2 regions of the Mesobacillus sp. ABV4_180 genome follow, and region 2 is predicted to be linked to the other one. Evidence: a T-box and tRNA genes for the amino acid it is inferred to sense, from the RefSeq annotation. Region 2 holds a T-box; the other holds one or more tRNA genes.
What was found. A T-box is a leader RNA that pairs with one kind of tRNA and senses whether it is charged. The one in region 2 lies ahead of ileS (isoleucine--tRNA ligase), so its partner is inferred to be a tRNA-Ile.

Region 1 (11,674 bases), 2.8 Mb from region 2:
CTTTTTCCCCCTTGTCCCTTTTAAAAGGATTACTATGTAAGCACTTGAAAATAACTGGAAAATCAGACTTTTTTAGTCGGAATTACAGTTATCCCTATTGAAAATAAACAATAAAAAAGGTTTCCTGTCAAGACAGGAAACCAAATAGTCGGATTATTCCATACTAATCTAATAGTATTTGTATTAATTAAAACCAGCCTTTTACAGTATCAGCTACTCCGCCAAATAGGTCTCCGAAGAAGCCTCCGATTCCGCGCATCATCAACACGAACCAATTCGCTTTTTCAACACTTTCAGCAGCCACTACAGGAACCTGAATTTGCTTTTGGCCATCTTCTGTAAGGAAGCTGATTTTCTCGTCTCCCTTTTGCTTCACCGTCATATAGCCAACTTGTTCGCCTTTTTTAATAGGCGCCGTCAACTCGCCATTTTCATTCAATTTCTTTTTGTCGAGTACAAGCACTGGCTCATATTGATCTTTTTCACCATTCTTGATGGTCATGGTGATTGCATCTTTTGACAGGATTTTAACGCTGTCTTCCTTCCCTTTTGTCACAGGAAGTGTTTTCTTGCCTTTTGCCTGGTAATTCTCTTTTACAAGTTCTTCTTTTGTAAAGTTGTTGAATGCATAATCAAGGATTTTGCGCGTTTCAGCAAAACGGCTGTCTTTTGAATCTGCCTTCATGATAACCGAAATGACTCTTTGTCCATTTTTTGTAGCAGTAGCTGTGAAACCATAGCCTGCAAAATCAGTGGATCCAGTCTTCAGTCCATCTACGCCATCGTATGCATAAATAAGGCCAGGAAGCATCCAGTTAAAGTTTTTATACTCACGTCCATCGCGGAACTTCAAGGAAGGCATGCTTGCTGTTTCCAATACTTCCGGATAATCATTCAGCAAGCGGTAAGCTAGCTTGCCCAAAGAGCGTGCAGACATGACATTCTCTTCATCCGCGTTTCCTGCAGGATGTTGTCCAAGCAAATCTACGTTATTCAAACCTGATGAGTTAACGAACTTAACATCCTTCAATCCCATTTCAACGGCTTTTTTATTCATCTTTTCAACGTGGTTCTTCTCTGTTCCGGATAGAACCTCAGCAAGAGCAACAGTAGCTGCGTTACCAGAATGGATTGCCATTGCTTCATACAATTCTTTTACTGTATAATCTTCACCCTGCGTCAAACCTACGTTCGAAAGGCCTGGTGCAGCTGAAAGCTTATGGACATACTCATTGATTTTTACTTTCTGGTCCCACTTAAGTTTCCCTTTTTTCACTGCTTCAAGAACCATATACTCTGTCATCATTTTGGACATGGATGCTACACCCAGGACCACATCGGAGTTTTTCTCATATAATACTTTCCCGGTTTCTGCGTCAATCAACATAGCTGCTTCTGCATCGATGCCTAATTGGCCCTCTGCAGCTGCTGCTTCCGGTGTAAATCCTGAAAACATAGTTGCGATTGTTAAAATGAATGCTGCAAAGAACATTGAAAGCTGTTTTTGATTACGATTCAAGATGTCTTTCCCTCCAAATTTTATTGAAATTATCTATGAAACTTGTACATTATGAACACTTAAAAAATCACACCCGTATAGTTTAACATAAAAAAAAACAAAAAAATAGACAGAGAATAGTCACTCTGTCTATTGTAAAATCAGGAAAAATCTCTTCGTAAACAGGATAAAAGTCTTAGTCCTGCTTTTTTAGTATCGTTTTAAAACATTAAGACATCGAGTAGTTAGGAGCTTCCTTCGTAATCTGGACATCGTGCGGATGGCTTTCTCGCAATCCTGCACCTGTCATTCGGACGAACTGGGCATTCTCTCTTAATTCTTCAAGATTTGCCGTCCCGCAGTAGCCCATTCCTGCGCGAATGCCTCCGACCAGCTGATAAATCGTATCTGTAAGCGGTCCTTTATAAGGAATTCTTCCTTCAATGCCTTCTGGAACAAACTTCTTATTATCCTCCTGGAAATAGCGATCTTTTGAACCCTTTTCCATCGCTCCAACCGAGCCCATTCCACGGTACACTTTGAATCGACGACCCTGATAAATCTCTGTCTCACCTGGGCTTTCGGAAACACCAGCAAGCAAGCTTCCAAGCATGACGGCGTGGCCGCCTGAAGCTAGGGCCTTCACAATATCTCCAGAGTATTTAATCCCGCCATCTGCAATGATTGATTTACCATGCTTACGTGCTTCTGTAGCGCAATCATACACAGCAGTGATTTGCGGTACACCCACACCGGCGACAACCCTTGTCGTACAAATGGAGCCAGGTCCAATTCCAACCTTTACAATATCAGCTCCGGCTTCAATTAAGTCTCTTGTCGCCTCAGCAGTTGCAACATTTCCTGCGATGATGTTCAAGTCGGGGTAACTTTCACGGATCTGCTTAACTGTGTCCAGAACCCCTTTAGAATGACCATGTGCTGTATCGACGACAATGACATCGACATGGGATTTCACAAGCATCTCGACGCGTTTCAATGTATCTGCGGTAACACCAACGGCTGCGCCGCACAGCAAGCGACCCTTCGCATCTTTTGAGGAATTAGGGAATTCGATCACCTTTTCAATATCCTTAATGGTGATCAGACCCTTCAGAACGCCTTCGTCATTTACTAGTGGGAGTTTTTCAATTTTATGGCGTTGAAGGATTTGTTCTGCATCCTCGAGAGTCGTTCCCACAGAAGCTGTCACCAAATCAGTTTTCGTCATGACCTCTTCAATTTTAATGGAATAGTCCTGGATAAAGCGCATATCACGGTTCGTAATAATACCAACAAGCTTTTGATCTTCCTCGTTATTGACGATTGGCACACCGGAAATCCGATATTTACTCATCAGGTGTTCTGCATCGTATACCTGGTGTTCTGGTGTTAAAAAGAATGGATCTGTAATAACACCACTTTCAGATCGTTTTACTTTATCCACCTGGTCTGCCTGCTGCTCTATGGACATGTTTTTATGTATAATGCCAAGTCCACCTTGTCTTGCGATTGAAATCGCAAGTTCTGCTTCCGTGACAGTATCCATACCGGCACTGATGATCGGAATGTTCAATTTCAGGCTTTCGGTAAGATTCACCTTCAGGCTGACATCCTTTGGCAGAACCTCAGATTTAGCAGGTACCAATAACACATCGTCAAACGTTAATCCTTCTTTCAAAAATTTACTTTCCCACATTGTAAATGACCCCCTTTAAGAAAATATTATTTGTAGGTTATCAATTGGTTAAAATACTGTCAAGAAAGGTGTTATTTGTCCGATTTTTCAAATAACTTGGAGGTTTTTCATGTGTCCTTGCCCTATAAAGAATGGAACAGTTTTACACTCTTTTTTTCTGCCGAATACTCGCAAAACTATCTGAAAAAATGCTATCGGAAATTGAATCTGGAACAACCTGACCTGAAGAGTTTCGAAAATTGTTACCCATTTATGTATTATCTCGAACATGGCAAGCTTTATTATGAACAGGCGGAAAAATCGCCGCTGGCCATTCAGCCAATTCTGCTCTTTTATGGACTAGTCCATTTAATAAAGGCCTGCATCCTGACAGTGGCACCAGATTATCCTGAAACAACTTCGGTGCTCGCGCATGGTGTCTCAACAAGAAAACGGAAAAAACAGCAGTACAGTTTCACGGAAGATGAAGTAAAGTTCCAGAAGAATGGATTGTTTTCACTGATGGCTGAGAAAATGTTCCACATGAAACAATTAGAAGGGGAAAAAGCTACGATGGGAGAAGTGCTTGAACTGATCCCAGAGTTGTCATCCATCTATTCTGAACTTAGAGGAAAACAAATTTTTGAATCAGTGGAAGAAAAGAACTCCATCTACTCCCTGTCGAAGACAATAATAGATCACTTTCATATGACCGAAAATCGCTTTAAGGAATATTTCCAATCCAAATCATCCGTTCCTTTGTCTTTTAAAAAGGAGGAGTCAGAATCCATCCTCTTTGAGGCAAACTTTAATGAGAAAGCTGAACCAACTCCGTTGAAATACAATCTGGACGAGAAGCATTACGCCTTTCCGTTAAGCAAAGGAGAATTGTTTTTATATCCAGAAATGCTTCTTCATTACTTGCTTTTATATAACTTGGGAATGATTGCCCGTTACGAAACGGAATGGTGGAGTGAATTGATCAAGATGATGCCCAATGAAGACTATCCATTGATCGAGACGTTTTTAAAATCATCCGTAAAAAAAGGGCCTTACTTAATTTACCAGTACTTGACGAAGAAGTGAAAGTGTCAAGGGTTCACAGCCCTCTGCTATTGTCGTGTGTGATAGTGGAACGTTTATAGTAAGGTAATATCGGGAATTCCACATATATAGACAACGAAACAACGAAGGAGGAATAACAATGGATAGAAAAAAACTTATGATGACTACGGTTGCTTTAGGTACAGCATACTTGCTTCGAGACCAAAAATCGCGTGCAAAGGTAATGGACCAGTTACAGTCACTAGGAACAACGAAGAAAAAGAAAAAGTAGCAGATCAAAGAGCGCAAGCGCCTCGCTCAGCCAGACAAGCGCTAGAGGGCCTGACAGTGAAGTCGTTCTTTGTCTTCATTGGCAGGACCGAAGCGTCTCGAGGGAGAGGCGCTGGAGCTAGATTAAGATTACTACATGTATTTAACGAAACCAGAACATTTTACATTTCCTAGATAATAAGAAACCCTCTGGAAGCTTCCAGAGGGTTTTTAACTGCATATCACTTCGAAAGGGTTTCGAATAGAAAGAGACAAAAAAAGAACAGCCATTACAGCTGTTCTTTCGTGTGCCCGGCGGCGTCCTACTCTCACAGGGGGAAACCCCCAACTACCATCGGCGCTGAGAAGCTTAACTTCCGTGTTCGGTATGGGAACGGGTGTGACCTTCTCGCCATCGCCACCAGACTATTTGGTTTGAGGTTTTGCAATTTTGCTTCGCAAAAAGCTTTGCTCCCTCAAAACTAGATAATGTTGTAAGAAGAATTCAAGAAGAACGAATGATCTATTTGGTTAAGTCCTCGAACGATTAGTATCAGTCAGCTCCACACGTCACCGCGCTTCCACCTCTGACCTATCAACCTGATCATCTTTCAGGGTTCTTACTAGCTTGCGCTATGGGAAATCTCATCTTGAGGGGGGCTTCATGCTTAGATGCTTTCAGCACTTATCCCGTCCGCACATAGCTACCCAGCGATGCCTTTGGCAAGACAACTGGTACACCAGCGGTGCGTCCATCCCGGTCCTCTCGTACTAAGGACAGCTCCTCTCAAATTTCCTGCGCCCACGACGGATAGGGACCGAACTGTCTCACGACGTTCTGAACCCAGCTCGCGTACCGCTTTAATGGGCGAACAGCCCAACCCTTGGGACCGACTACAGCCCCAGGATGCGATGAGCCGACATCGAGGTGCCAAACCTCCCCGTCGATGTGGACTCTTGGGGGAGATAAGCCTGTTATCCCCGGGGTAGCTTTTATCCGTTGAGCGATGGCCCTTCCATGCGGAACCACCGGATCACTAAGCCCGACTTTCGTCCCTGCTCGACTTGTAGGTCTCGCAGTCAAGCTCCCTTGTGCCTTTACACTCTGCGAATGATTTCCAACCATTCTGAGGGAACCTTTGGGCGCCTCCGTTACTCTTTAGGAGGCGACCGCCCCAGTCAAACTGCCCACCTGACACTGTCTCCCGCCCCGATCAGGGGCGCGGGTTAGAATTTCAATACAGCCAGGGTAGTATCCCACCGACGCCTCCACCGAAGCTGGCGCTCCGGTTTCTCAGGCTCCTACCTATCCTGTACAAGCTGTACCAAAATTCAATATCAGGCTACAGTAAAGCTCCACGGGGTCTTTCCGTCCTGTCGCGGGTAACCTGCATCTTCACAGGTACTATAATTTCACCGAGTCTCTCGTTGAGACAGTGCCCAGATCGTTACGCCTTTCGTGCGGGTCGGAACTTACCCGACAAGGAATTTCGCTACCTTAGGACCGTTATAGTTACGGCCGCCGTTTACTGGGGCTTCGATTCAGAGCTTCGCGTGAGCTAACCCCTCCTCTTAACCTTCCAGCACCGGGCAGGCGTCAGCCCCTATACTTCGCCTTGCGGCTTCGCAGAGACCTGTGTTTTTGCTAAACAGTCGCCTGGGCCTATTCACTGCGGCTCATCCGGGCTATTCACCCAAATGAGCACCCCTTCTCCCGAAGTTACGGGGTCATTTTGCCGAGTTCCTTAACGAGAGTTCTCTCGCTCACCTTAGGATTCTCTCCTCGCCTACCTGTGTCGGTTTGCGGTACGGGCACCATTTATCTCGCTAGAGGCTTTTCTTGGCAGTGTGGAATCAGGAACTTCGGTACTAAATTTCCCTCGCTGTCACAGCTCAGCCTTCACGCAAGCGGGATTTACCTCACTTGCAGCCTAACTGCTTAGACGCGCATATCCAACAGCGCGCTTACCCTATCCTCCTGCGTCCCCCCGTCGCTCAAACGATAAAGAGGTGGTACAGGAATATCAACCTGTTGTCCATCGCCTACGCCTTTCGGCCTCGGCTTAGGTCCCGACTAACCCTGAGAGGACGAGCCTTCCTCAGGAAACCTTAGGCATTCGGTGGATGGGATTCTCACCCATCTTTCGCTACTCATACCGGCATTCTCACTTCTAAGCGCTCCACCAGTCCTTACGGTCTAGCTTCAACGCCCTTAGAACGCTCTCCTACCACTGACATCTAAGATGTCAATCCACAGCTTCGGTGATACGTTTAGCCCCGATACATTTTCGGCGCAGAGTCACTCGACCAGTGAGCTATTACGCACTCTTTAAATGGTGGCTGCTTCTAAGCCAACATCCTGGTTGTCTAAGCAACTCCACATCCTTTTCCACTTAACGTATACTTTGGGACCTTAGCTGGTGGTCTGGGCTGTTTCCCTTTTGACTACGGATCTTATCACTCGCAGTCTGACTCCCACGGATAAGTCTTTGGCATTCGGAGTTTGTCTGAATTCGGTAACCCGATGAGGGCCCCTAGTCCAAACAGTGCTCTACCTCCAAGACTCTTACAACGTGAGGCTAGCCCTAAAGCTATTTCGGAGAGAACCAGCTATCTCCAAGTTCGATTGGAATTTCTCCGCTACCCACACCTCATCCCCGCACTTTTCAACGTGCGTGGGTTCGGGCCTCCAGTTGGTGTTACCCAACCTTCACCCTGGACATGGGTAGATCACCTGGTTTCGGGTCTACGACCACATACTCATTCGCCCTATTCAGACTCGCTTTCGCTGCGGCTCCGTCTCTTCAACTTAACCTTGCATGTAATCGTAACTCGCCGGTTCATTCTACAAAAGGCACGCCATCACCCATGAACGGGCTCTGACTACTTGTAGGCACACGGTTTCAGGATCTCTTTCACTCCCCTTCCGGGGTGCTTTTCACCTTTCCCTCACGGTACTGGTTCACTATCGGTCACTAGGGAGTATTTAGCCTTGGGAGATGGTCCTCCCAGCTTCCGACGGGATTTCTCGTGTCCCGCCGTACTCAGGATCCACTCAGGAGGGAACGAAGTTTCAACTACAGGGTTTTTACCTTCTCTGACGGGCCTTTCCAGACCACTTCATCTACCCCGTTCCTTTGTAACTCCATGTAGAGTGTCCTACAACCCCAAGAGGCAAGCCTCTTGGTTTGGGCTATGTCCCGTTTCGCTCGCCGCTACTCAGGGAATCGCGTTTGCTTTCTCTTCCTCCGGGTACTTAGATGTTTCAGTTCCCCGGGTCTGCCTTCAATACCCTATGTATTCAGGTAAAGATACTGTTCCATTACGAACAGTGGGTTTCCCCATTCGGAAATCTCCGGATCAAAGCTTACTTACAGCTCCCCGAAGCATATCGGTGTTAGTCCCGTCCTTCATCGGCTCCTAGTGCCAAGGCATCCACCGTGCGCCCTTTCTAACTTAACCTAAAAGGTCATTTCTCTAATTGAATAGAGAGAAAACTAAAATGGCGATCACTCGGTTTTTTCTTGGTTCTTCTTACTTACGATTATCTAGTTTTCAAGGAACAAAAAACACGCGCATAAAAGCGACATGGTGGAGCCTAGCGGGATCGAACCGCTGACCTCCTGCGTGCAAGGCAGGCGCTCTCCCAGCTGAGCTAAGGCCCCGTTATGAAAGATATATGGTGGGCCTAAGTGGACTCGAACCACCGACCTCACGCTTATCAGGCGTGCGCTCTAACCAGCTGAGCTATAGGCCCATATATCATATGAAAGAGGAATTACTCCCTCAAAACTAAACAAACAAGCTAGTCAACTATGCGGATTGTTAAATCCGCAGTACGAATCGAAAGATTCGCATTCCGATTGCCCTTAGGCAATATCCTTAGAAAGGAGGTGATCCAGCCGCACCTTCCGATACGGCTACCTTGTTACGACTTCACCCCAATCATCTGTCCCACCTTAGGCGGCTGGCTCCAAAAGGTTACCCCACCGACTTCGGGTGTTACAAACTCTCGTGGTGTGACGGGCGGTGTGTACAAGGCCCGGGAACGTATTCACCGCGGCATGCTGATCCGCGATTACTAGCGATTCCGGCTTCATGCAGGCGAGTTGCAGCCTGCAATCCGAACTGAGAATGGTTTTATGGGATTGGCTCGACCTCGCGGCTTCGCGACCCTTTGTTCCATCCATTGTAGCACGTGTGTAGCCCAGGTCATAAGGGGCATGATGATTTGACGTCATCCCCACCTTCCTCCGGTTTGTCACCGGCAGTCACCTTAGAGTGCCCAACTGAATGCTGGCAACTAAGATCAAGGGTTGCGCTCGTTGCGGGACTTAACCCAACATCTCACGACACGAGCTGACGACAACCATGCACCACCTGTCACTCTGTCCCCCGAAGGGGAACGCCCTATCTCTAGGGTTGTCAGAGGATGTCAAGACCTGGTAAGGTTCTTCGCGTTGCTTCGAATTAAACCACATGCTCCACCGCTTGTGCGGGCCCCCGTCAATTCCTTTGAGTTTCAGCCTTGCGGCCGTACTCCCCAGGCGGAGTGCTTAATGCGTTTGCTGCAGCACTAAAGGGCGGAAACCCTCTAACACTTAGCACTCATCGTTTACGGCGTGGACTACCAGGGTATCTAATCCTGTTCGCTCCCCACGCTTTCGCGCCTCAGCGTCAGTTACAGACCAGAGAGCCGCCTTCGCCACTGGTGTTCCTCCACATCTCTACGCATTTCACCGCTACACGTGGAATTCCGCTCTCCTCTTCTGCACTCAAGTCCCCCAGTTTCCAATGACCCTCCACGGTTGAGCCGTGGGCTTTCACATCAGACTTAAAGGACCGCCTGCGCGCGCTTTACGCCCAATAATTCCGGACAACGCTTGCCACCTACGTATTACCGCGGCTGCTGGCACGTAGTTAGCCGTGGCTTTCTGGTCAGGTACCGTCAAGGTACCGGCAGTTACTCCGATACTTGTTCTTCCCTGACAACAGAGCTTTACGACCCGAAGGCCTTCATCGCTCACGCGGCGTTGCTCCGTCAGACTTTCGTCCATTGCGGAAGATTCCCTACTGCTGCCTCCCGTAGGAGTCTGGGCCGTGTCTCAGTCCCAGTGTGGCCGATCACCCTCTCAGGTCGGCTACGCATCGTTGCCTTGGTGAGCCGTTACCTCACCAACTAGCTAATGCGCCGCGGGCCCATCTGTAAGTGACAGCCGAAACCGTCTTTCAGCTTTCCCTCATGTGGGGGAAAGGATTATCCGGTATTAGCTCCGGTTTCCCGAAGTTATCCCAGTCTTACAGGCAGGTTGCCCACGTGTTACTCACCCGTCCGCCGCTGATCTTCAAAAGCAAGCTAATGAAGATCCGCTCGACTTGCATGTATTAGGCACGCCGCCAGCGTTCGTCCTGAGCCAGGATCAAACTCTCCAAGAAAGAGTTATGAGTTAGCTCATAAAATAAAACGTTGGCTCTTGTCTTCTATAATAGAAGCAAGAATATTATTGTTTGTTGACGCTTGTTTGTTTAGTTTTCAAAGAACAATCACTCGTTGTCATCGCCCGTAAGCGACTTTATTAATATAACATTTTCCCGCTATATAAGTCAATAACTTTTTTCGAAAACTTATTATTCAAGTTTGTTGTTTCGTTACTGACTTTGAAGATTATATCAGGCTAATCATTATAAGGCAATACTTTTAAACATTTTTACTAGAATAATAAAAAAAGCTGGCAGACACAGCCAGCTTACTGAATGATTTCGTCGATATGTAAATACCTGTTCTTTTCTAAAGGCAGGATTTGGCCCGACTCTAGCAGCCTGACTAATGGTCGGGCTGGATTCTTTTCTTCCACGAAAATAATCTCAGCAGCCTGTCCATCCGAAAGGCGGATCTTGGTGCCGATGGAATAATTCATGATCGCAGAACTTAATGCTTTTAAGGCAGCAATGTCAAATTCTCCGAACAGTTCTTCGTTGATCATTTCAAGTACTTTAAATGGTGAGTTCTTAGGTTTATAGATTCTTTCAGATGTCATCGCATGGAAGGAATCTGCAACTGCCAGTATTTTCGCAAAGGGATGGATTCTGCTCCCTTTTTCACCAAAAGGATAGCCACTGCCGTCCATTCTTTCATGGTGATGAAGAATCGCAATTTTTGTGGCATCTTTCAATAAAGGACTGTTCTTTACTAATTGGTAGCTATAAGTTGGGTGCTTTTTGATTTCCTCAAACTCATCTACTGTCAATGTGGAACTTTTATTAAGAAGAGTTGGACTGATTTTCGCCATTCCGCAATCTGACAGGCAGCCTGCGAGAGCAAGCTGTGTCACATCCCCTTTGCTGTAATTCAACTTTTTCCCAATGAAGGCACTTATGATTCCAACCGCTAACGGATGGTCATACAAGTATTCATTCTTGGACGAATAATGGTGTAGATTAAAGATATCTGAAGAGGTTATTTCTACTTGTTCTATCAACGTAACGATGATCTTTCTCACTTTGGCAATATCAATCTGCATTCCTGACTGCCAGGAGACAAACTCCTTTTTAAAATCCTGTTTAGCCCTCAAAAACAGGTCAAGAAAGGCAAGGTCTGATTCATTTGATGTTGCCAGGACCTTTTTGTCCGATCCAACAACAGGGGCGTGAAATGGCATGCCATTCACCATAATCTTTTCTACTTCAACTTCTTTTACCAGGAAAATTTTCAAGATTTCTATTAGATGCTTTGAGAGTACCGTCTTTTTGCTCATGATGGGTCTTTTTGTTTTGCTAAGTACATCATCAGTAAGGATACAGCCCTCTTTAAGATTGTCTACAAGTACGCGCAAGGCTTTCCACCCCGGAATTATAATTTTCTTACAATTATTTTACTTTATTTTGCCAAAAAAGAGGAACACAAATTTGTGTTCCTCTTTAAAAGTTTTATTCTTCGTCCGAGTCAGCTGGTGTTTCGGTTACTACTGCTTCTTCACTGCCAACTTCTTCAGGATCGATTAGTGTGGATTCTGCATTTTCCTCCAGTTCCATGTCTTCAGGCTTCTCATCTTCCTTATCGACTTTGGCAACTGTCGCAACATATTCATTTTCTGCTTTGTTTAGGCTGATTAATTTTACCCCTTGTGTGTTACGGCCAGTCATAGAAATGGAGCTGACTGGAATCCGGATCAATACACCGCCTGTCG
Region 2 (11,674 bases):
GAAATCGGCGAATTAGGAGGATTTGTCATGTTGGAATTTGATATGAATTTAGATTCACTTGCTACTATAAAAGTTATCGGTGTTGGCGGCGGCGGAAATAATGCGGTTAACCGAATGATTGAACACGGTGTACAGGGCGTGGAGTTCATTGCGGTCAATACAGACGCACAGGCATTAAATCTTTCCAAAGCTGAAATCAGAATGCAAATCGGTGCGAAACTTACACGCGGTCTTGGTGCTGGTGCCAACCCGGAAGTAGGGAAGAAAGCTGCCGAAGAAAGCAAAGAGCAGATCGAGGAAGTACTGAAAGGTGCGGACATGGTCTTCGTAACAGCGGGCATGGGCGGAGGAACTGGAACAGGTGCTGCTCCAGTAATCGCCCAGATCGCTAAAGACCTTGGAGCTCTTACAGTTGGTGTAGTTACACGTCCATTCACTTTTGAAGGACGCAAGCGCGCTGGCCAGGCTGGCGGTGGAATTTCTGCTATGAAGGAAGCAGTGGATACACTGATCGTCATTCCAAACGACCGCTTGCTTGAAATTGTTGATAAGAGCACACCTATGCTTGAAGCATTCCGTGAAGCAGATAATGTACTTCGACAGGGTGTCCAGGGTATTTCTGACTTAATTGCTACTCCAGGACTGATCAACCTTGATTTTGCGGACGTAAAAACAATCATGTCCAACAAAGGCTCTGCATTGATGGGTATCGGTGTAGCTGCAGGTGAAAACCGTGCAACAGAAGCAGCCAAAAAAGCTATTTCATCTCCTTTGCTTGAAACATCTCTTGATGGAGCACAAGGTGTCCTAATGAACATCACTGGCGGTACGAACCTGAGCCTTTACGAGGTACAGGAAGCTGCTGATATCGTTGCTTCGGCTTCTGACCAGGATGTGAACATGATCTTTGGTTCTGTCATTAATGAAAACCTGAAGGATGAAATCATCGTTACTGTCATTGCAACAGGCTTCAATGAAGAAGTCGTTCAGCCGAAGCCGACAAGACCAGGTTTCGGAGGCCAACAAAAGCCTGGACTAGGTGCGATCAAACGCGAACAGCCAAAGCGTGAAGAAATCCAGCAGGAAGCACCAAGAAGCAATCCGTCTCCTCAAGGTGATGACGCTCTTGATATTCCTACATTCTTGCGTAACCGCAACAGAAGACGCTAATCAATTAAAATCAAGGCATAGCCAATTTCGGCTATGCCTTTTTCTATTGCTGAAGACTTTCGCATGCTGGAACCTATTAATTATCATTTGTTTTCTCCGCAAATAAGCCGGAAAATTTTCAATTTTAAAAAAGTACAAACGTAAAAACCTTATTAAATTAAGGATTATTCTATCTCAAAAGCTTAATAATCTGAAAATTGACAAAATCCGAATGGAAAAGTGAAAATCTCTGTAGTTTTGTTGCCAGAATGTGACACACTTCATAGGCCAATGACGATATACTTTTCCGTAACGGAATGATAGAGAAATCAACGATGGCTTTTCAACAAAACGCTTACTGATATGATTTGGGATTATAAATCGCTCGCGCTTTTCTAACAGGAGGATGAGAGGTGAAAGTCTATCTTGATGTGATTTGGGCTTTGAATCTATTATTTGATTCATTTCTTCTTTATTTGACTGCGATCATCCTTAAAAGGCATTTCAAACTTTGGAGGCTGGCGCTGGGGGGATTCATTGGTTCACTGCTCATTCTATTGTCTGTAACTCCGTTTCATGCAGCAGCGGGGCATCCGGCCGGAAAACTTATTTTTTCAGTACTTATGGTCTTGTCGGTGTTCGGCTTTCATAGGTTTCGTTATTTTGTAAAAGCACTCATGACTTTTTATGTTACGACTTTCCTGCTAGGCGGAACATTGACAGGTGTACATTACTTTATCCAATTCGATATGAATCTGGCATCGGATGTGGCGATGAACCATATAAAGGGTTTTGGTGACCCGATCAGCTGGTTATTTGTATTACTGGGGTTTCCTCTTGCGTGGCATTTTTCGAGACGCAATATTGAACAATTTGAAATGACAAAGATTCAATATGATTCTCTCGCAGAAGTGCAGGTCCAATTCATGGGTATGACCTTTCACCTCAGGGGTCTGATTGACAGTGGCAATCAGCTCTATGATCCGATTTCAAAAATGCCAGTCATGATTTTATCCATTGCCAAAGAATTGGAGCGGATACCTGCTGAAATTAGAAGAATTGCAGAGAATCCGGATTGTGTATTGTCAGGTGAAGGGGATTTTTCACAACAGCTTGAAAGCAGGATGAGAATCATTCCATGCAAGGTGGTAGGACAAGAGCATCAATTAATCATTGCCTTTAATCCTGAAAGCATTAGGATCACAACTGATGACGGAGTGTATGTCGCAGAGAAAGGCCTGATCTCATTTGCCGCCCAGGAACTTTCTGCGGATGGCAGCTTCCAGTGCATTATCCATCCGAAAATGATGGCTGGGATGGCGAAGGCTGATACAGCCATTAAGGTAAGTTAATATACTATACTCAGAAATACATAATTTAGAAGGAGGACAATCAATGAAAAATTTACGGCTGCGTTTATCCTATTACTGGTATAAATTACTAATGAAGCTCGGCTTAAAAACTGATGAAATATATTATATCGGCGGTAGCGAAGCGTTGCCCCCTCCTTTAACGAAAGAAGAGGAAGAGGTGCTTTTAAATAAACTTCCTAATGGAGACAAAGCTGCAAGGTCCATCCTCATTGAAAGAAACCTGAGGCTTGTCGTGTACATTGCACGTAAATTCGAGAATACAGGCATCAATATTGAAGATTTGATCAGCATTGGCACAATCGGCCTGATTAAAGCAGTCAATACGTTCAATCCGGAAAAGAAAATAAAGCTGGCTACATATGCATCAAGATGCATTGAAAATGAAATACTGATGTACCTGCGCAGAAATAACAAACTGCGGTCTGAGGTTTCATTTGATGAGCCATTGAATATCGATTGGGATGGCAATGAACTGCTCTTATCCGATGTCCTGGGTACGGACGACGACATCATTACAAAGGATCTCGAATCCAATGTTGATAAAAAACTGCTTGTAAAGGCATTGCAGCAGCTTTCAGACCGGGAGAAGCAAATCATGGAATTACGCTTCGGGCTCGGAAGCGGTGAGGAAAAAACACAAAAGGATGTAGCCGACATGCTGGGCATTTCACAGTCTTACATTTCCCGGCTCGAGAAAAGAATCATTAAGCGTTTACGCAAAGAATTCAATAAAATGGTATAGCAGAAAAATTTTTCAAAAATATTTTTAACATCATTAACATTGATAATCTGCGGTTTTCCTGGCTGTTTCTTCCTGAAGTCTGCCAGGTGCCGGGTAAATAGTGCATATTTTTCCTTCCTGCGGAGATACTGAATTTTGACAGCAGCTCCTGTGAGGAGGGAAAAGATTGACACGGAACAAAGTTGAAATTTGCGGTGTTGATACATCAAAGCTTCCCGTTCTTAAAAACGAGGAAATGAGAAAACTTTTTAGAGAAATGCAAAGCGGTGACATCACAGCAAGAGAAAAACTTGTGAATGGGAACCTAAGGCTTGTTTTAAGTGTTATCCAGCGTTTTAACAACCGGGGCGAGTTTGTCGACGATCTATTTCAGGTCGGATGTATAGGCCTTATGAAATCCATTGATAATTTTGACCTGGGGCAGAATGTTAAGTTTTCAACCTATGCAGTCCCAATGATAATAGGTGAAATCAGACGGTATCTAAGAGATAATAATCCGATCAGAGTCTCCCGTTCTTTAAGGGATATAGCATATAAAGCACTGCAAGTACGGGAAAGGCTGATGAGTGAGGCTTCAAGGGAACCAACAGCTGAAGAAATCGCCAAAGTCCTTGAAGTGCCCCACGAGGAAATCGTCTTTGCACTGGATGCAATCCAGGATCCGGTTTCCCTGTTTGAACCGATCTATAATGACGGCGGGGATCCGATATATGTGATGGACCAATTAAGCGATGAGAGAAATAAGGATACACACTGGATAGAAGAAATCGCACTCAAGGAAGGCATGAGACGCCTTAATGAAAGGGAAAAGTTGATTCTGCGTAAACGATTCTTCCAGGGTAAGACGCAAATGGAGGTTGCCGATGAGATTGGCATCTCACAAGCACAGGTTTCCAGGCTTGAGAAAGCGGCCATTAAACAAATGAATAAGAATATCCAAAGTTAAGCTGCCTATTCTGGCAGCTTTTTATTTTGCCTCGAACGATGTGGGCATCAAAAATCATACATCTGTTTTCGGTTCATATATTTTATAAAAGGTGAAAAAAGCACCAATGTGAATCCGGAGGGATCAATATGGTAAAGGTGACTGAATTCCAGGTAAAAGATGTTGTAAATGTTTCGGATGGCAAAAGGCTGGGGAATATTGAGGACTTTGAAATCAATTTGAATACTGGAAAAATCGAAGCGGTAGTCATAGGAAGCTCTGGGAAAGTACTTGGTTTTTTCGGCAAAGAAGATGAAGTCATTATTCCCTGGAGGAATATATTGAAAATTGGCGAGGATGTCATCCTGGTACGCTATAAGGATAGCGGGGAATATATCCAGCATGATGAACGGGAGGAGTAAGGCTGTATCACTGTTGTGTTACAGTCTGTTTGTGATACACTAGACAAAAACACGGTGAGGGAAAAATAATGGAACCATTCATCTTGCAAAGCGAAGAATTTTTTTCAATAAAAAAGTGGATGGATCGTTTTCCTGGCCTCCAAGCTGGTTTTACGTCAAAGAATGGCGGAGTCAGCCAACAGGCTTTTTCAGGATTGAACTTTGGCTTTCATGTAGGAGATGAGCAAGCGGCAGTTTGCGAAAATCGTCTCCTGCTCGCAAATAAAATCGATTTTCCGCTTTCCAGCTGGATTGGTGCAGAACAAACCCATGATATCCAAATTGCGATGGTAAAGAAATCTGACCAGGGACGCGGCTCTGACCAATATGATTCTTCCTTTTCAGGGACAGACGGATTTATGACCGCCGAGAAGGGAATATTGCTGACGCTTTGTTTTGCAGACTGTGTCCCGCTTTATTTTATCGATCCAGAATCAGGGTTGATTGGTGTTGCTCATGCCGGGTGGAAAGGTACAGTGAACGGCATTGGGTCTGAAATGATTAACAAATTTCAGCAAAATGGGGCAAAAATAGAAAAAATTTCTGCTGTAATTGGTCCATCGATATGCAAAAAATGTTATATTGTTGATGAGATAGTAACTAGTTTAGTAAAAAATATACTAGATGATGTCGATATATTGCCATATAATCAAGTTAGTGAAGGGCAGTATGCTCTCGATCTAAAGGAAGTAAACCGGCAGATTCTTTTAAAGGCCGGCGTGAAAGACGAAAATTTATTCGTTACCGATTATTGCACAAGCTGCCATCGGGAACATTTTTACTCTCACAGGCGGGATAAAGGCAATGCAGGCCGAATGATTGCCTATATTGGCTGGAAGGAGGATAGCCGTCCTTAAATGAACGTTTTAGATAATCTGGAGGTTATCCAGAGTCAAATAGCAGAAGCATGTAAAAAAGCGGATCGCAGTCCGGAAAATGTGAAAATTATTGCAGTCACTAAATACGTTTCACCGTCACGCGCCCAGGAAGCGATCGAAGCTGGCGTCATTCACCTTGGTGAAAACCGTGATGAAGGACTGCTTGATAAAATCAGCCATTTAAAGGACAAGCCTGTATGGCATTTTATTGGATCGCTGCAAACGAGAAAAGTCAAAAACATCATTGAACATGTTACATACATCCATTCACTTGACCGTCTGTCTCTTGCAAAAGAAATTGATAAGCGTGCCATTTCAAAAGTGAACTGCATGATTCAGGTCAATGCATCTGGTGAAGAAAGCAAGCACGGGCTGAAACCTGACGACGTCCCTGGCTTTGTAACTGAATTAAGACAATATCCCAACATCCTCGTAAGCGGGTTAATGACCATGGCACCCAACACAAGGGACGAGCAGGTCATCAGGAATTGCTTCAAGACATTGAAACAGCTTCAGAATCAGGTCAAATCGCTGAACCTGGATTACGCACCATGTGAAGAACTGTCAATGGGTATGTCAAATGATTTTCAAATAGCTGTTGAAGAAGGATCTACTATGGTGCGAATCGGCACTGCATTGGTAGGCAATGAATCGGAGGTGCAATAATATGAGCTTAAAATCAAAAATTAAGACATTTTTTTTCCTGGAAGATGAATATGACTATAATGATGAGGAAATGCTCGAAGAGGAAGCTGAGCCGTTCAAGCCAAGCAAGCAGCCGGTTCAGCAAAAACAGAATGTCGTCAGTCTTCAGAGTGTGCAAAAATCATCAAAAGTGATTCTGATGGAGCCAAGGATGTATGCGGAGGCACAGGAAATCGCTGACCATTTAAGAAACCGCAGGGCAGTCGTCGTCAACCTTCAGCGGATCGAACAGGATCAGGCAAGGCGGATTGTCGATTTCCTCAGCGGTACTGTCTATGCAATCAGCGGTGATATTCAGCGGATCGGAATGAATATCTTTTTATGTACCCCGGATAATGTTGAAGTGACAGGGAATATTTCTGAACTGATGCAGGAGCGGGATTACCAAGAGTCGAGGTGGTAGATTAAATGAATTTGGTAGTATCGATTATAGCTAATTTAGTAAGTATTTATCAGTGGGCCTTGATCATTTATATTTTCATGTCATGGTTCCCGAATGCAAGGGAAACAGCGATCGGCCAGTTTTTGGCGAGGATTTGCGAGCCGTTCCTGGAGCCGTTCCGCAGGATTGTGCCGTCAATCGGAATGATAGACATTTCGCCAATCGTGGCCTTCCTGGTATTGAAATTTGCTGTGAGCGGCTTATACCAGCTGGCTGCATGGTTTTAATAAGGATAACTTCTTGCAGGGTCTGACTCAGGCCCTGCTTGTTTTCTATCAAAGGTATTGTAGGTAAAAGGAGAAGAAAATGAGTATATACCAGCATTTCCGTCCTGAGGAACGGGAATTTATCGACCAGGTCCTGAACTGGAAAGAATATGTTGAACAAAACTATGCTCCAAAATTGACTGATTTCCTGGATCCAAGGGAACAGCAAATCCTATCCACTGTTATTGGCAAGCATCCTGATGTAAAATGGGAGCTTTTTGGCGGTGCGCCAGGGACGGAAAGAAAACGGGCATTACTTTTTCCAGAGTATCTGGAAGCGCATGATGAGGACTTCCAGGTAAAGCTTTTTGGCGTCGAATATGCGAAGAAGTTCGTGAACATTGAACACCGGCAGGTTCTCGGGAGCCTAATGTCTCTTGGATTAAAACGCGGGAAATTCGGTGACATTCTGATCGGCGAAGATACTGTTCAATTTTTCGCTGCAGCTGAAATCGCTGATTATATTCGTCTTCAGCTGGAATCGGTCGGCAGAGCATCGATCAGCCTGACGGAGCTTCCGCTTGATCGTGCCGCTGCGATTGATGAGGAATGGAATGAAATGAATACAACTGTTTCATCTTTGAGACTGGATACAGTGATGTCTGCGCTCTTCAATCTTTCACGGCAAAAATCCCAGCTGCTCATACAGCATGGACATGTAAAGGTAAATTGGACAGCCATAGAAAATACTGCTTTTGACTGTGGTGAAGGAGATGTCATCTCTGCACGAGGATATGGGCGTGCAAAAATCATCACAATTGAAGGCAAAACAAAAAAAGATAAATATCGAGTTATTGCCGGAAGAAAAAAATAATTATATAGTTATTAAGAAGGATTTTTAGCTTTTTTGTCGAATCATAGCTTTAAGTACATAAAGGATTATAACTTATGGGAGGTGGCGTAATGCCTTTAACGCCGTTAGATATACACAACAAAGAATTCAATAAGGGATTTCGCGGGTATGATGAAGATGAAGTGAACGAGTTTCTTGATCAGGTTATCAAGGACTACGAACTAATTATCCGAGAGAAAAAAGAGCTTGAAGAAAAGCTTAATGAAATGAACTCAAGGCTTGGCCATTTTACGAATATTGAAGAAACACTCAATAAGTCGATCGTGATTGCCCAGGAAGCAGGGGAAGAAGTACGCCGCAACGCACAGAAAGAAGCAAAGCTGATCATCAAGGAAGCAGAAAAGAATGCTGACAGGATCATCAATGAATCACTGTCGAAGGCGCGTAAGATCGCATTGGAAATCGAGGAATTGAAGAAACAGTCCAAAGTATTCAGGACCCGATTCAAGATGCTGATTGAAGCACAGTTGGATATGCTGAACACCGATGACTGGGATCACCTGCTTGAATATGAACTGGATTCAACAGAATTAAAGGCGGCTGCGAGAGAAGAAGAAGATTCACTGGCTTGACGCAGAAGCGTTGTTTCGCATATAATTTCATAACAAAGTGCAATACATGACAGAAAAACGATGACAGGGACAGTATGGCGTCCAGATGCTTGCTTTTTCAGCGAAATGGGGAAGGTGGAAGCCCATTGCAAGCGGTAGCCAGAATATCACCCTGTAGTTCCGAGCTGAACATCCGGATTGGATCATTAAGCGCAGGCGTGACATTCGCGTTAAGAATGCTAAGAGGACAGGAGATCGTTTCTTGTCTATTTAGGGTGGTACCGCGGGAATAAACCTTCTCGTCCCTTTTCAGGGATGAGGAGGTTTTTTTATTTTCCATCATCGTTCTCTTTCATGGCTGCAACGGTAAAAATAGGAGGATCAATTAAATGGAGTACAAAGACACATTGCTGATGCCGAAGACCGAATTCCCAATGCGCGGAAATCTTCCGAACAGGGAACCGGAAATCCAGGCGAAATGGGAAGAAATGAGTATCTACGAAAAAGTCCAGAAACACACGGAAGGACGCCCGCTGTTCATCCTTCATGACGGACCTCCATACGCAAATGGGGATATCCATATGGGGCATGCACTGAATAAAATCCTTAAAGATTTTATCGTCCGTTATAAATCAATGAGCGGTTTTTGCTCTCCGTATGTTCCTGGCTGGGACACACATGGTCTGCCAATCGAGCAGGCTCTGACAAACAAGGGTGTTAAACGCAAGGAAATGACTGTCGCTGAGTTCAGGAAGCTGTGTGAAGAGTATGCTTATGAGCAGATCAACAACCAGCGCGAACAGTTCAAGCGTCTGGGAGTCAGAGGCGACTGGGAGAATCCTTACATCACTTTGAAACCTGAGTACGAGGCACAGCAGATCAAGGTGTTCGGCGATATGGCCAAAAAAGGATATATCTACAAAGGCAAAAAGCCTGTGTACTGGTCACCTTCAAGTGAATCAGCGCTGGCAGAAGCTGAAATCGAATACCAGGATAAGCGTTCTGCTTCCATCTATGTTGGTTTCCCTGTAAAAGACGGAAAGGGTGTTCTTGACCAGGATGTAGAAATCATCATCTGGACAACAACTCCATGGACAATTCCAGCAAACCTTGGAATTTCAGTTCACCCTGAATTAACCTATGCAGTGGTTGAAGCAGACGGAAGAAAATTCCTTGTTGCCGAAGAACTGCTTGAAGCCGTTACGAATGAAATCGGCTGGGAAAATGTTTCTGCTGTGAAGAAAGTCGTTGGAAAAGAGCTTGAGGGCGTACTGGCAAGCCATCCATTGTATGGCCGGGATTCACTTGTCATGCTTGGTGAGCACGTTACAACAGATGCGGGTACAGGATGTGTACACACTGCACCAGGACACGGGGAAGATGACTTCCATGTCGGCCAGAAGTATGGCCTTGAAGTTCTATGCCCTGTTGATGATAAAGGTGTTATGACAGCTGAAGCAGAAGGCTTTGAAGGGTTATTCTATGATCAGGCGAACAAGCCAATCACAGAAAAGCTTGAAGAAGCTGGTGCTTTGCTGAAGCTAAGCTTCATCACACACTCATATCCACATGACTGGAGAACGAAAAAGCCTGTAATTTTCCGTGCTACTGCACAGTGGTTCGCATCCATCAAGGATTTCCGCGGTGAATTGCTAAAAGCCGTTGAAGAAACAAAATGGGTGCCGGCATGGGGAGAAACAAGATTGTTCAATATGGTCCGTGACCGCGGGGACTGGTGTATTTCACGTCAGCGTGCATGGGGAGTTCCAATCCCTGTATTCTACGCTGAGAACGGTGAAGCGATCATTACGGATGAAACAATCGACCATGTATCAAACCTTTTCCGCGAGCATGGGTCTAATATTTGGTTTGAAAAAGAAGCAAAAGAATTGCTGCCTGAAGGCTTCAGCCATTCCGGAAGCCCTAATGGCCATTTTACAAAAGAAACGGATATCATGGATGTTTGGTTCGATTCTGGTTCATCACACCAGGCAGTGCTTGTAGAGCGCGATGACCTTCAGCGTCCTGCAGACCTTTATCTTGAAGGCTCTGATCAATATCGCGGCTGGTTCAACTCATCTTTGTCAACAGCAGTAGCTGTAACAGGGAAGGCTCCTTATAAAGGTGTTCTCAGCCATGGTTTTGCACTTGACGGCGAAGGCCGCAAGATGAGTAAGTCAATCGGTAACGTTGTTGTACCTGCCAAAGTCATGAACCAGTTAGGAGCAGATATCCTTCGTCTATGGGTTGCTTCCGTTGATTATCAATCAGACGTGCGTGTATCTGACGCAATCCTTAAGCAGGTTGCTGAAGTTTACCGTAAAATCCGCAACACGTTCAGATTCTTGCTTGGGAATTTGTCCGACTTCAACCCTGCAACAGATGCAGTACCATTCGATCAGCTGCGTGAAGTAGACCAGTTCATGCTTGTTAAGCTGAACAAATTAATCAAGTATGTCCGCAATGCTTATGATCACTATGAATTCGCAGGCGTGTACCATGCGGTCAATAACTTCTGTACATTAGACCTAAGTGCATTCTACCTGGATTTTGCAAAGGATGTCCTTTATATCGAAGCTGCAGATAATGCTGAGCGCCGCGCTATCCAGACAGTGTTGCACGAAAGCTTGCTTGCATTGGTTAAACTGACTGCTCCAATCCTTTCACATACGGCTGATGAAGTATGGGCATTCATCCCATCAGTGAATGAAGAAAGCGTCCAGCTTACGGATATGCCTGAAGCGAAGGAAATTGCCAATTCAGAAGCGCTTGAGAACAAGTGGAATTCTTTCATGAAGCTTCGCGATGATGTTCTTAAGGCTCTTGAAGAAGCAAGGAATGCTAAAGTAATCGGAAAGTCATTGACTGCAAAGGTTTCATTATATGTCAATGACAGCACGAAGGAACTTCTTGACTCAATCTCTGAAAACCTAAGCCAGCTGTTCATTGTATCAGGCTTTGAAGTGGCAGGAAGCTACGAACAGGCTCCTGAAAATGCAATCAAGCTTGAAAATGCAGCGATTGTCGTTACAAAAGCTGAAGGTGAAACATGCGAAAGATGCTGGGTTGTTACACCTGAAGTTGGCAAAGTGGAAGAACACCCAACACTTTGTGAACGCTGTGCAACTGTAGTTAAAGAAAATTACTAAGTGACGTAGTAAACTCCGGGGATTCCCCGGAGTTTTTTGTTTTTGTGAACCTGGCCAGGCGGCTTGCGCTTTTATTGTGATAATATCTTCCTTCTCCGGGAATTCCTGCAGTACATGTAAAAAGTTAAGCTGACTCAGCGAACTGCATGAGGAAATAATAGCTATAAACAGGAACGGGGG

Region 1: it encodes a tRNA-Ile, which carries the amino acid that the T-box ahead of ileS (isoleucine--tRNA ligase) is inferred to sense. The anticodon was not compared.

The regions. Positions count from the first base shown of each region.
Region 1 is NZ_JBSWTJ010000001.1:276,389-288,062, forward strand. It holds gene ACXAEA_RS01535 (serine hydrolase) at 188-1,492, opposite strand; gene guaB (IMP dehydrogenase) at 1,728-3,194, opposite strand; gene ACXAEA_RS01545 (YaaC family protein) at 3,306-4,259, shown strand; gene ACXAEA_RS01550 (hypothetical protein) at 4,378-4,509, shown strand; rRNA gene rrf (5S ribosomal RNA) at 4,798-4,913, opposite strand; rRNA gene ACXAEA_RS01560 (23S ribosomal RNA) at 5,015-7,949, opposite strand; tRNA gene ACXAEA_RS01565 (tRNA-Ala) at 8,077-8,152, opposite strand; tRNA gene ACXAEA_RS01570 (tRNA-Ile) at 8,168-8,244, opposite strand; rRNA gene ACXAEA_RS01575 (16S ribosomal RNA) at 8,374-9,923, opposite strand; gene ACXAEA_RS01580 (HD-GYP domain-containing protein) at 10,235-11,320, opposite strand; gene gyrA (DNA gyrase subunit A) at 11,415-11,674, opposite strand, start outside.
Region 2 is NZ_JBSWTJ010000001.1:3,107,904-3,119,577, reverse strand. It holds gene ftsZ (cell division protein FtsZ) at 28-1,170, shown strand; gene spoIIGA (sigma-E processing peptidase SpoIIGA) at 1,563-2,501, shown strand; gene sigE (RNA polymerase sporulation sigma factor SigE) at 2,545-3,264, shown strand; gene sigG (RNA polymerase sporulation sigma factor SigG) at 3,431-4,210, shown strand; gene ACXAEA_RS15985 (YlmC/YmxH family sporulation protein) at 4,339-4,611, shown strand; gene pgeF (peptidoglycan editing factor PgeF) at 4,680-5,507, shown strand; gene ACXAEA_RS15975 (YggS family pyridoxal phosphate-dependent enzyme) at 5,508-6,194, shown strand; gene ACXAEA_RS15970 (cell division protein SepF) at 6,196-6,636, shown strand; gene ACXAEA_RS15965 (YggT family protein) at 6,642-6,902, shown strand; gene ACXAEA_RS15960 (YlmH family RNA-binding protein) at 6,982-7,755, shown strand; gene ACXAEA_RS15955 (DivIVA domain-containing protein) at 7,845-8,366, shown strand; T-box leader at 8,418-8,655, shown strand; gene ileS (isoleucine--tRNA ligase) at 8,735-11,494, shown strand.